3 regions of the Sporosarcina sp. P1 genome follow, and region 2 is predicted to be linked to each of the others. Evidence: riboswitches for the same ligand, from Rfam matches in the RefSeq annotation. Region 2 holds a riboswitch; each other region holds the start of a gene.

Region 1 (4,219 bases), on a different contig from region 2:
CCTAATAGATCACCGTTATATCCTAAAGTTTCTGTAGTCACACCTTCAAATATATTCACCTTACCTTTTTGCGCCTTAACAATATACTCAGTCCCCTCTGTCGTTTCACTAGTTAATAACGGTGGAATATATAATTCATTTTCACCTGTCGAGTCTTCTAAACGCACTACGTCATCATGGCTCATATGCCCGTTACCCATTGCAGAGTCACCCATCATGTGATGATTTCCTTCGTTGCTATTTTGATTCATCATGTGTTGATTGTTCTGTTCATTCGATTGTGCATCGTCACTACATCCACTGATCAGTATCGCACTCAGCAAAAATATACCCATTTGAATTTTTTTACTCATTTTCATATCCCCTTTGTCTAATTATTTCAAAAGTAGTATAGCAAAAATATATGAAAAAACTTTGCACATGAAAAGCTTTTAAGCGGCATCGCCCATATTCATTCATAGTTTTCAGTAGACCTATATTTCTCTTCGCTGATTCTTCTCTTTCGTTTTCATTTGTCTCCCATCTCTTCTATAGTCTTCAATAAACTTCCTAGCCATCTATATTTTAAGTATAGAAAAAGATTATGAAAAAGATGTGCAGATTGGTTTATACATAAGAATTCAGCATACTTCCATGACGTCTTTGTGTCATCATTCTATACTTTGATTTTGTTATAAGACTCACTTTCCCATGATTTAAACCTTAAACCATACAAAAAAGATGCCCGGTGAAGTATTCCCGGACATCATTCGCTACTATTAAAATCTTGATTTGGCTGGTTTCTTCATCGGTGCTTTATTCATCAAATAGGAGATGAATGTATCATCCGTCAGATTCGGATTGGACGAGTTCAGTAAGAGTGCTAGGTTTTTTGCATCGTCAAGTGCTCTGTGGGCATTATGCACTTGAATTCGGTGCGCTCTCAGCAATTGTTGCAGTTTACCGTTTTCAAAGCCGTAATTTTTCCATTTGATTTGTCTGACGGAGCAATACCAGTCCATATCGAGCGTTTCAGGTAATAGCCGGCTGACGAACCCCCTATCAAATGATGCGTTATGTGCTACTATACCGTCTGCTTGATCAAGTATTTTTAGAATTCTATCCATATCAAGCGACTTCCCTCTTACCATCTGATCGGTAATGCCCGTGAGATTCGTAATCGTCGGAGAAATGGAATAGAACGGTTCTTGAAACTCGCAATACTCATCAGCGACCCGAACAATACGGTTATTTTCATACTCTCCCAGCATAACGCCTAACTCGATCACTTCACTCGCCTCGGCACTCATACCTGTCGTCTCCACGTCAATAAACGCTATATGTTTTGTCATGTGAAAACTCCTTTTACACTCTATTTCCATTATATCGAGAATTTAATTATGAACATTTCTATCCTATTAGTATATCAGGATTTCAGTACAATATGTTCAATTTAAACTGCAAGCATTTTATTGAACATGTAGTCATTTCATAAGTTGCCACACAATTCAACGTGCTGTATACTAGGATTGCTTACATGATTGTCCGTCCGGGTGCTTGAGAGAATCAGGCTGAGATAGCAGATGAATCCACTGCTGACCGTTAATCTGATCTGGGTAATGCCAGCGTAGAGAGCGTGATCGATGGAATTATACAGGAATCTCTTTCCTTCCTCGGCCGTCTGCTCTTCAGACGGCTTTTTTGTATGAAAAAATAACAAGGAGTGGAAGAGTTTGAAAAAGTTAAAGTTCACCGATTTATTGATTACCATCATGATTGGCGTTGTGTTTGGCGTGCTGATGAAGTTTTGGGATGATTTATACACTGTCGTCAAACCGATCATGCCTGTCGCGCGTCAACTGCTTTACGGTATGTGGTTCATGGTCGGGCCGTTCGCCTTTTTATTATTACGAAAACCAGGTACTGCACTCATCGCAAGTATTGCAGGGGCTTCCTTATCTGCGTTTGCTGGTCATGGTATTGAAGTATTGATGTATGGACTCGCACAGGGTCTTGCTGCGGAATTATTGTTCGCTGCATTCCGTTATAAACGCTATTCTATTTTAATTGCTGGATTAGCAGGAATCGCGTCATGTCTTGCAAGTTTCGGACTTGATTTGGTTTATGGTTACGCAGCACTCGAAACATGGGCACTCATTGTAAAATACGGATTACGTGCAATCAGCGCATTCATCTTCACGGGTATTTTTGCTGTGCTCATTGTAAGAGCGCTAGAAGCAACAGGTGTGACGTCGCTCATTCGACCTGTTGATAAAAAAGAATATACGATGCTTGATCAGTAAAAGCGGAGGTATGATCCAACTATGAATAACATCAGCGTTACAGATTTACGACTGAAGTTTCCAGGAGAAGATGCTTTGGTCTTTAAAGACTTCTCCTTCTCTGTTCAGTCTGGCGAAAAAGTTCTCATGCTTGGTCCTAGTGGTTGTGGGAAATCCACTTTACTCCAAGTACTGAGCGGCATTATACCAAGCTCCATCGAACTGCCAATGAAAGCAACAGACATTCTGTTACCTGACTCATGGGGGTTCGTTTTCCAAGACCCAGACACACAATTCTGTATGACCTATGTAGATGAAGAACTTGCATTCGTTTTAGAGAATCTTCAAGTTCCGCGTGAAGAAATGGCACTTCTTATTGAAGAAGTGTTAAAGCGTGTGGACTTGCATTTGAAAGATGTCCACACGCCCATCAATGAAATGTCTCAAGGTATGAAACAACGGTTAGCATTGGCTTCTGTTTTATTATTAGAACCTGACGTGCTATTTCTGGATGAACCCTCTGCATTATTGGATCCGGACGGCACGCAACAGATTTGGTCTTCTATTAAAGAGGCAACCGCTGATAAAACTGTGATCATTGTGGAGCATAAAATCAATTTGATTGCTGACTGGGTAGATCGTGTTGTGTTGTTTAATGATCATGGCGTCATAATCGCAGATGGTTCACCAGCATATATTTTTGCAAACTTTCAAGAACAACTGAAACGATATGGTATTTGGTACCCAGGGGTATGGGAAGAATATAAAACATCTGATGCGTTTCAATTAATGATGATAAATCGTCAAGCCGTTTCATCACAAAAGAAAATTCAAATCCAGGACTTTCACGGCCATCGTGGTCAAATGGAGAAGATTTCTGCCAAACATGCGACTGTACAGGCCGGTGACTGGATTACAATTGTTGGCGAAAATGGTTCTGGTAAAAGTACATTACTTTTATCTCTCATGCAATTACTTCGGACTAGCGGTATCTATGAAGTGAACGGTGTACCCATTACGTGGAAAAAGAAGAAACGGCAACTCCCGCAAGGTCTGTCGCTCGTCTTTCAAAATCCCGAACTACAATTTGTGACGAACTCGATTACGGAAGAGTTAACCGTATCTTTACACGGCATGCCAAAAGATGATGCAGACGTATATGCGAAAGAATTGATGTGCTTATTTAACTTACCTGATTCTGTTTCGCGCCATCCTTACCAGCTATCTACGGGTCAAAAGCGTCGTTTGAGTGTCGCAACTGCTCTTACTCCTAGTACAGACATTTTGTTACTGGATGAGCCTACTTTCGGGCAGGATGCACGAAACACCTTCGCCATTCTTGAGAAGCTGGAACAATTGCGCACTGAAGGCATGACAATTTTGATGGTTACGCATGATACAGAAATAGTAGAAAACTTCGCTACTGCTGTTTGGACTGTAGTTGATGGTGTTGTGCATACGGCTAATGGAGTAGGAGGTGCGAAGAGTGTTCAATTGGTTCACACCTAAACGCGAAACCTGGTTATTCCGAGTCAATCCTGCGTTAAAATTTATCGTATTTTTTGCGTTCTTGATTATTACGCTCGTAAATCAAAGTTTATCTTTTGCTATCTCACAAGCTATTTTATATGGAATATTATTTTATGTATTTAGCGGTTATTCGCTGAAGAAACTTTCATTGCTTTCCATTCCGTTAGCTATTTCATTCCTATCCACTGGGTTGACCATGTTGTTGTTCGGTAAGGGTGAAGCGGTGATTTGGCAATGGGGGCTATTCAAGATTTCTGAAGAGAGTATTCAACACGCGCTTTTGCTCGGAAGTAAGTCACTTTCATTCGGCTTCGTTGGCTTTACGTTTATCTTAACTATCCAACCTGTACTATTCTTTTATGCTATGATGCAACAGTTTCGTCTGCCGTCCAAATATGCCTATAGCTTTATTGCAGCTTTTCGTTTAA
Region 2 (4,219 bases):
AATAATTCGAGGATGTTTTCTGGCGTCACATCCGCTACAATCCCACGCACTTTCACATCGCTGTTGATAGCGCGCAATCGGCTTTCCGCAGCAATTGCTTTTGGCAATTGATCGATGACATCTTGTTCCGTATATAATTGCTGTCTATGGAGATTGGTCCATTCCAAAATATCGCGATCGACAATCGTCAGTTCACCGACACCTGCCCGGACTAGCATCTCCGCTCCAGAAGAACCGAGTGCACCCGCTCCTAAGACGAAAACTTTTGCTTCACGAATACGCTGTTGCCCAACCAGTCCGATCGGTGCAAACAGCTCTTGCCGAGAATATTTACCAATCAATTTGTCACAAGTCCTTCAGTGGGACTGCTAGCTACACCATAGTCACGTACTGGCATACGTCCTGCCTTATAACCGAGACGTCCCGCTTCAATCGCCATCTTCATTGCGGCTGCCATCATGACAGGATTTGCCGCTTCTGACACTGCTGTATTTAACAAGACACCGTCTGCTCCGAGCTCCATCGCGAATGCTGCGTCTTTTGGTGAGCCAACGCCTGCATCGATGATCACGGGGACATTGGACTGCTCAATGATGAATGACAGATTCAGCGGGTTCAGAATGCCTCTGCCTGAACCGATTGGCGCAGCGCCCGGCATGATGGCATGAACGCCTAATTCGCATAGTCTTTTTGCGAGTACTACATCGTCTGACGTATAAGGCAATACAATAAAGCCTTCCTCTAATAGCATTTCAGAAGCACGTAATGTTTCTACAGGGTCTGGAAGCAATGAACGGCTGCACCCAATGATTTCAACCTTTACCATGTCACAAAGTCCGGATGCTTTTGCGAGACGCGCGATATGTACGGCTTCTTCTGCTGTGCTTGCACCTGCAGTATTTGGAAGCAATGTATAGCGAGTTAAATCCAATTGCTCTAGAAAATTAGGCTGCGATGCTTCAAAAATATCCATGCGCCGTACCGCGAATGTGAGGATGTCTGCTTCCGATTCTGCGACTGCCTGCTTTTGTATATCAAATGAAGGGTATTTCCCTGTACCTAATAATAAACGTGAAGAGAATTCTTTATCTGCAATTTTTAACATCTTCATCCGCCTCCTACAAAATGTATGATTTCAATTTGGTCTCGATCCATAATCGGTGCATCGTAGTACTCTTTTTGCAAAATTTCTTTGTTTTTCTCCACAATCAAAATACGATCACCAAGTCCTAAATGCTCAAGTAACTGCTGAATCGTCCTTACTTCCGGAACGACTGAATACGACTTTCCGTTCAGGTCAATCATTTTCTCCATTAAACGCCTCTCCTTTTCTATAACTCTGTAAAACGTTTAGTGACCGCATAGGGGATAATACAGCCGCGCCTGCTACGTTGTTTCGCTGCAAATCAGGCAAATGATGTGGCTGAATTCCGCCGATTGCATATACGGGAATCGAACTCCACTTCGCAATAGAAAACAATTCGTCGGTACCGCGTGCTGGTAGGCCAGGTTTTGATTTTGTTTCGAAAACATGCCCGTATAAGAGCCAATCTGCTCCTTCTGTCGTAGCTTTTTTTGCTTCTTCTATTGAATGAATCGAGCAGCCGAATGTTAGCTCGGGAAACTTCCGACGTGCATTCCGTACACTCATGCCATAGCCCGGCAACTGTACGTTCGAAAGGTTTAGCTTGCTGGCTACGTAAGGTCTGGCATGTATAATGAGCTTTTCAAGTGGGAATCCACAATTCGCAAGACGTGAAATCACATCTATCAGTTGTTCATCTGTCTTGGACTTTTCACGCAAGATCATAGCATCCAGAAACGGTATTGTCTGTTGCAAGTGAAGTGTTAGTTCATCAAGCGAAAGACGGTCATCGGTCACGCCAAGTAATTTCATTCATGCCCCTCCAATAGAAAAAACCACTTCCCGAATCGGAAAGTGGTGGATGTGTCGACAGAAATACATACGGAACGACTCGCCACTTCCCTCCGCAGGTGCTAACCTGTTCAGGTAATAAGGGTTTCAGAGCCACACTCTTTTCTCAGTCCTTGTAAAGGATTCCCCTAATGGTCAAAATATTTCATTTTCAGAACTAGCGTATCATGTGTGTGTGAGAATGAAAAGAGTTTCTTCATAAAAACTAGAAGATGATTGCGCCAAACTATTTTATTCATTTGCCTCAATTCACTTGTATTAATTATCCTACGTATAAGATTATTTTGTGAAAACGACCTGGACGTCCATCAACTTTTGTCAAACAATACTTTTTCTTCTCGTCAAAGTGCTTTATACTGAATAGGTAGTACACATTTATGAATAGAGGAGAATCGTACGGATGAAATTAACCTATTCTGGTAAAACGAAAGACGTCTACCGCTTGGAAGATGGCCACGTGCTATTGAAATTCAAGGATGATGTAACAGGGGAAGATGGTGTATTTGATCCAGGTGCCAACACAGTAGGCCTGACGATTGAAGGTGCCGGGAAGTCTGGACTTCGCATGACGAAATACTTTTTCGAGAAATTGGAGGAGCAAAACGTACCGACACATTACATCGATGCCGATCTGGATGAAGTGACGATGACGGTGAAGCCTGCTACGGTCTTTGGTAAAGGATTAGAAGTGATTTGTCGATACCGTGCGGTCGGAAGTTTCTTGCGCAGATTCGGTGCATACGCTGAAGAAGGACAAGTACTGGATGCTTACGTGGAAGTGACGCTGAAAGACGATGAACGTCAAGATCCACCTATTTCGGAAGATGCTTTGGCGCAACTTCACATTTTAACGCATGAAGAATATGCGACACTTAAAGAATTAACAAAGCAAATTTCTGAAGTAGTGCGAAAAGAGATGGCGGAAAAAGGTTTAGAACTATATGATATCAAATTGGAATTCGGTCGCGATCCTGAGCGCAACATCATGTTGATCGATGAAATTTCAGGAGGCAATATGCGCGTTTATCGAGGCGATACATATATTGAACCAATGGAATTAGAAAAGATATTATTCTCATAAAACTTGACCGGAAACGAAAAATGTTTCCGGTTTTTTATGTTTCCTATACTGGCAACCAGTGTGTGTGGCGATACATAGTTTGCTTTTTCACCAGTGTGCGGTAGTGAATTCTAGCTAATGAAAGGGCCTTTTCTATCAGCGAAACTTTAATCTGTCTGCGGCTTTCATTTATTTGTTGGAAGGGGGAAGCGGTTGCGCTCTATGTTTGTCGTTAAGCGCTCAATGTGTCTGTGTAAACGCTCTATGTCGGGCGTAAAGCGCTCAAAGTCCAGCGGTAAACGCTCAATGTCACGAGGTAACCGCTCTATCCAGTCCGCGATCCGCTCTTAAAATGATAGATACATGTTAGAATTTTGAGAAATGGGGTACACTACACACTATGAGTTCATTATCCAATCAGTAATGAACAATGAATTACATAACTTATACAAGGAGGAATTTAATGATGTGGAAATTATCAAGTATTGCATTGAGCTCAGCGTTATTGATGGCAGCTTGCGGGGGCGCTACGGATGAAGGAAATGAAAAGGAAAAAGAACCGGTGAACGGCACGGGTGATCCAGTTGTAGAAGAGGAGACAGTGGAGCCTGAAGTGATGGCGCCGGTTATAAATGTGGATGGAGAAGAAATTGGTTCTGTAACGCTAACGCAAGGGCCATCTGGAGTAGCAATGGATATCGATGTATCCGGCCTTGAGCCAGGAGAACACGGTATGCACTTCCATGAAACCGGCGTCTGTACTGCACCGGACTTTAAAGAGTCTGCTGGCGGTCATTTCAACCCAACAGATAAAAAGCATGGATTAGAGAATCCAGAAGGACACCACGCAGGAGATTTGGAGAATCTTGTGGCGGATGAAGAAGGTAACGCAAAAGTTACTGTGACGACAGATGCAGTTACGCTTGAGTCTGGAAAAGAAAATTCGTTAATGGATGAAGATGGAAGTGCATTGATTATCCATGAAGGCGCAGATGATAACATTACCGATCCAGCAGGCAATTCAGGAACACCATTTGCTTGTGCAGAGATTACATCTGAGAATATGAAGTAATAGGTAAGGCAGGATGTCCCGAGGTGTGGGGCATCCTTTTTTCGCGTGGACGAAGTCTTAATCGAAATATATAAGAACTGGATAATCTGTATTTACAAGGGGTTTCAATCCTAATGATAAAATGGAATAATGCATATCACCATCCTTCTTT
Region 3 (4,219 bases), on a different contig from region 2:
GATACGAGGATGGAGCTACAATCATTGGCGACTCTGCATCCATTGAGATGACCAAGTTGTGTGAACGTCTGGGATGGCGAGGGAACAAAACACCTTTTGATGTATTACCACTTGTCATTCAAGAGTTTGGGAAATCTCCACGACTCTTTGAACTACCGAAATCATCAGTAAAGGAAGTACCTATCAGTCATCCCGAAATTAAAGGAATTTCCGAGTTAAATACAAAATGGTATGCCGTTCCGATCATTTCCAATATGCGTCTTGATATCGGTGGAATTGAATATCCTATGGCACCATTTAACGGCTGGTATATGGGCACAGAAATTGGAGCACGTAATCTTGCAGATGCGGATCGTTATAATCTTTTGCCGTCTGTCGCCAAACTGATGGGGCTAAACACAAAATCCAATCGTTCTCTTTGGATAGACAAAGCACTTGTGGAGTTGAATATAGCTGTTCTACATTCCTACGAGAAGGAAGGTGTCACACTTGTTGATCATCATACCGCAGCGAAGCAATTCAAATCGTTCGAAAAGAAAGAGCGGAGTGTTGGAAGAAGAGTGACAGGTAACTGGGTATGGCTCATCCCACCACTGTCACCTGCTGCCACGCATGTTTATCACAAGCGGTTTGCCAATGACATTATGACACCCAATTTCTTTTATCAGAAAGATCCCGAATAAACCAACGCCCCTGTGCCATGTTATATGGTATAGGGGCGTTTTTTTAGTGAACAGGTATTTCTTGAAAATCAATGCGAATAAATTTACCTGTTTCAGTTGAATAGGTGACAGTCACTATCACACCGAATTCCCGTTCTTCCTCTTTTAGCCAAAGTTGAAATTTTTCCAGGTTTGTAACTTTTTTTGAGTCGGTTGCGATATGCAAGTAATCCTTGATATCTGCATGAGGATATTTAAGCATCGTTTGCTTGATCGCAAGCCTTGACCATTTGGCGTATGCCGGTACTTCAACTTTACTATGTGCAGCAGCTGGCGCATCACTAGTACCCCACCCACTTGTCCATAATACTCCAAGTGCCAAACCTACTTTCGCTAAGATGGCGCACACCTCCTTTGGAAATAGCATGCGCTGTTTCTACCCATTCGATTCTAAATAAAAAACATCCAACTATGTTAGTCGGACGTTTATTGTGTATTACTTTGTAATCATCTGTTCTTCCTGCACACCAGGCCACATCTGTTTCGTATACGCCATGTCCCAGAACATATACTCATAACGAGTCGTATTAAGGAAAATCTCTTCTAGCCTCGCTAGTTCCGATTCAGGTTTACCTTCTGCAGTTTCATCCATTAATTCTAAGCACCAAGTAGCCAACTCACCAAAGTCCTCCGATGAATACATGCGAATCCAGTCACCATACAATGGATGATCCAACGCTCCTGGTAACGCAGCAAGCTCTTTGCCTATCTCCCAGTAACTCCACGCACAAGGCAATAATGCAGCGACTACTTCTGCTAAAGAACCGTTTTGACTAACATGTAGCATATAGTGCGTATACGCTAGGACAATTGGAGACGGCTTGGCATTCTCGAGCTCTTCTTCGGTAATGCCAAAGCGCGCCGCATATTTACGATGAAGCTCCATTTCTGTGTTTAATGTGCCGTTAAGCAACGCAGCGAATTTCCCCATCATCTCTACATCGGTCGCTTTCATAGTGCCTACAGCAAACACTTTCGCATAATCAATTAAGTATAAATAGTCTTGCACCATATAAAATCGAAAATTATCCGGATCCAACGTCCCATTTCCAATTTCTTGGACAAACGGATGACTATGATTCTGTCTCCAAATCGGTAATGTTTTCTCTAATAAACGCTCAGTGAACTTCATGTATACTCTCCCCTTTTTTCTTAATAAATGAAAAAACCACTTCTTGACCAGAAGTGGCGGAGAGACGTCACAAAGCACTTAACTAAGCTACGTAACATCTGCACCACTTCCTTACGCCGGTATGAACCGGATCAAGTTAAAGGGTTAAAGCAATATGCTTCTCTCAGCTCAACAGAGCACCCCTAGCGGTAACAACTATTTCATTTGTGTATCCATTGTAGTCATATCTTGTCGGAAAGGTCAAACGAATTGAGAGTACTTGTTGCACTACATACAACACTTCCATTGGCAACAGATCTTAAATAGATCTTTTCCAATCGACTACATCTATTTCGGCAGATTTCATGTAGTGTCCATTCGTTATTCTAAATGTTCGTTTAGCTTCTTCTGAACATCTTCTTCTATTTTTTTCACGCGCTCTTCTTTTAGTTTACGTCGTGGTTTAGGATGAAACCACTCAACTTCGCCATTAATAAATGTGCCTTTAAATTCTTCGCCTTGAATCTTCAATTTAAATAACTGAAGTGGCCGAGTTTGATTATTGCTAATCGAACGTTCGATCTCAATATCATCCGCTTCATTTCTAATCCCTTGCTCGGATAACAGTTCCAAAACTTTATCCTCTATGGCATTTACTTCTTCTTCACCAACGTCTTGCTTAGGGTGTGGATTAAGCCATTGGATTTTACCATCATGATAGTCTGCTTTGTAATTGCGACCTTCTATGATGAGCTTAAACTGAATTCGCTCGTACTGCCTGTCTTCAAAAACTTTTTCCACTTCAAAGTCATCTACCACAGGAAACACCTCCAAAAATAGTATCCATTCTTTTTTTATTAAATAGCTCATCTTACTTCATCAACAATACTAATTCAAGCAACCTAGCCCATAGTTTAATTTCCCATTATTTTTGCTACTTATAAATTCCTTATCATACTGAAATTTAAATTCAAATATATCTCAGCAATAGTTTGTTGTCAAATCAATTCATGTTCTGACATATTTTATGGAATTCGGAAATACGGTTAAAAAATTGGTGATCACAGTCATCTTACATGTCGTCTACTCAATTACTCCTTTGTTCCTTGCAAAGAATGCCAAATATACATTTGTATAACGATCTATTGTAGCCTCTGTTAATCCACTCGAGTGTTGGAGCCAATACACCCAAAAACTCCTATAATTTGCTTAGTTTGACGGAGAGGCCAAAGCCCATAAAATGCCGCAGCTCGTATGTATAATAATACCCTAATTTCTGTGTTTCAATCATCGGAAATGACACTCTACCTATTTCGCTTGTCTGGTACCTTAGTTGTTCGAACACACTCCAATCTGCGAACTTCAAATCATATTGAATTATAAAATCTTCTTCAATACTATTCATACATAGTAATTTGTATAGTACTAACAAAATTCTTAGAAAAAGCCCGACAACTCTTTTGAATTGTCGGGCTGTCTTTAGTACTTCCTTAAAAAACTTGGTTTCGGTTGATTCCATTCATCGCTAATCACGTGGTGGCAGACTGAAATAATCCGTTCTATAACTTGTGTATAGTTTGCCAATATGCGAATAGTGAAGCCCGGAACAGTAAGCTTGGATAATCCAAATGCAAATTCTCCAGTCTCATGTTGAATCGTTTCATATAATCGATCCAATAGCGCATCACTCGTTTTTTCTCCAACGACAATTAACGAACCTAAATGTGTATATCCTTCCATAAATCCTAACTCATTCATGTCTTGGGATGCTGGATGAAGTTTAATATGATCAAAGACAACAAGTTGACCTTCCATATAAATCTCCGTTTTCAAACGGAGCATGTCGTAGCTGAATTTTCTTCCTTCCGGTGACCAACCTGGAGTCAATATATCAGAATACAGAAAAGTTGCTCCCTTTTCCATATACACACTATTTTTCTGATAACAACTGGCATCTTCGTATGCAATCAGTGCATCGGGTAAGTACTCTAAATAACTGTCTTTTTTCAGATGAAAGACGGTCTCTTGGTATACTTGCTTGGTCGGCGTTTTATATACTTTCGTCGCTGACTGAGTCGTCAACGTTAGCATTGCCTGTTCACCCAGTGTGACTTTCATTTGATACCGATCACCATCTAAATAACCACCGCCAGGATTCAATAAGTAATAGCATGGATAACTATTCTTATTGAAATAGACGGGACGCATTACTTTAAATGCGCCTTGAAAGTAGACACTTTTCGCCACGGAGCGGCCTAGCCGATTTTCCATGACGAGGTCAAGAACACCTGTCCATTCAGACATCTTGTCCTAGTCCTTTTAACAACGCATGCTTCCTGACCCACTCTACTACTTCATCTAGTCCCTGATCATCTTTTAAATTAGT

Evidence for each region. Region 2 has a riboswitch for thiamine pyrophosphate ahead of CSV73_RS12090 (thiamine phosphate synthase). Riboswitches for the same ligand answer to the same signal wherever they lie in the genome.
Region 1: it holds a riboswitch for thiamine pyrophosphate, as region 2 does, so the genes downstream of both, CSV73_RS08390 (ECF transporter S component) here and CSV73_RS12090 (thiamine phosphate synthase) in region 2, are expected to answer to the same signal.
Region 3: it holds a riboswitch for thiamine pyrophosphate, as region 2 does, so the genes downstream of both, tenA (thiaminase II) here and CSV73_RS12090 (thiamine phosphate synthase) in region 2, are expected to answer to the same signal.

The regions. Positions count from the first base shown of each region.
Region 1 covers NZ_PDYS01000006.1:90,009-94,227, forward strand. Annotated here, with positions in the region: gene CSV73_RS08380 (multicopper oxidase family protein) at 1-353, opposite strand, end outside; gene CSV73_RS08385 (exonuclease domain-containing protein) at 759-1,331, opposite strand; TPP riboswitch at 1,519-1,630, shown strand; gene CSV73_RS08390 (ECF transporter S component) at 1,713-2,282, shown strand; gene CSV73_RS08395 (ABC transporter ATP-binding protein) at 2,304-3,770, shown strand; gene CSV73_RS08400 (energy-coupling factor transporter transmembrane component T family protein) at 3,748-4,219, shown strand, end outside.
Region 2 covers NZ_PDYS01000012.1:61,917-66,135, forward strand. Annotated here, with positions in the region: gene CSV73_RS12075 (ThiF family adenylyltransferase) at 1-341, opposite strand, end outside; gene CSV73_RS12080 (thiazole synthase) at 338-1,111, opposite strand; gene thiS (sulfur carrier protein ThiS) at 1,108-1,314, opposite strand; gene CSV73_RS12090 (thiamine phosphate synthase) at 1,298-1,897, opposite strand; TPP riboswitch at 1,968-2,076, opposite strand; gene CSV73_RS12095 (phosphoribosylaminoimidazolesuccinocarboxamide synthase) at 2,337-3,017, shown strand; gene CSV73_RS12100 (superoxide dismutase family protein) at 3,460-4,068, shown strand.
Region 3 covers NZ_PDYS01000002.1:302,919-307,137, reverse strand. Annotated here, with positions in the region: gene CSV73_RS04430 (nitric oxide synthase oxygenase) at 1-683, shown strand, start outside; gene CSV73_RS04425 (DUF3889 domain-containing protein) at 727-1,089, opposite strand; gene tenA (thiaminase II) at 1,159-1,854, opposite strand; TPP riboswitch at 1,946-2,048, opposite strand; gene CSV73_RS04415 (YheE family protein) at 2,215-2,652, opposite strand; gene CSV73_RS04405 (urease accessory protein UreD) at 3,313-4,137, opposite strand; gene ureG (urease accessory protein UreG) at 4,130-4,219, opposite strand, start outside.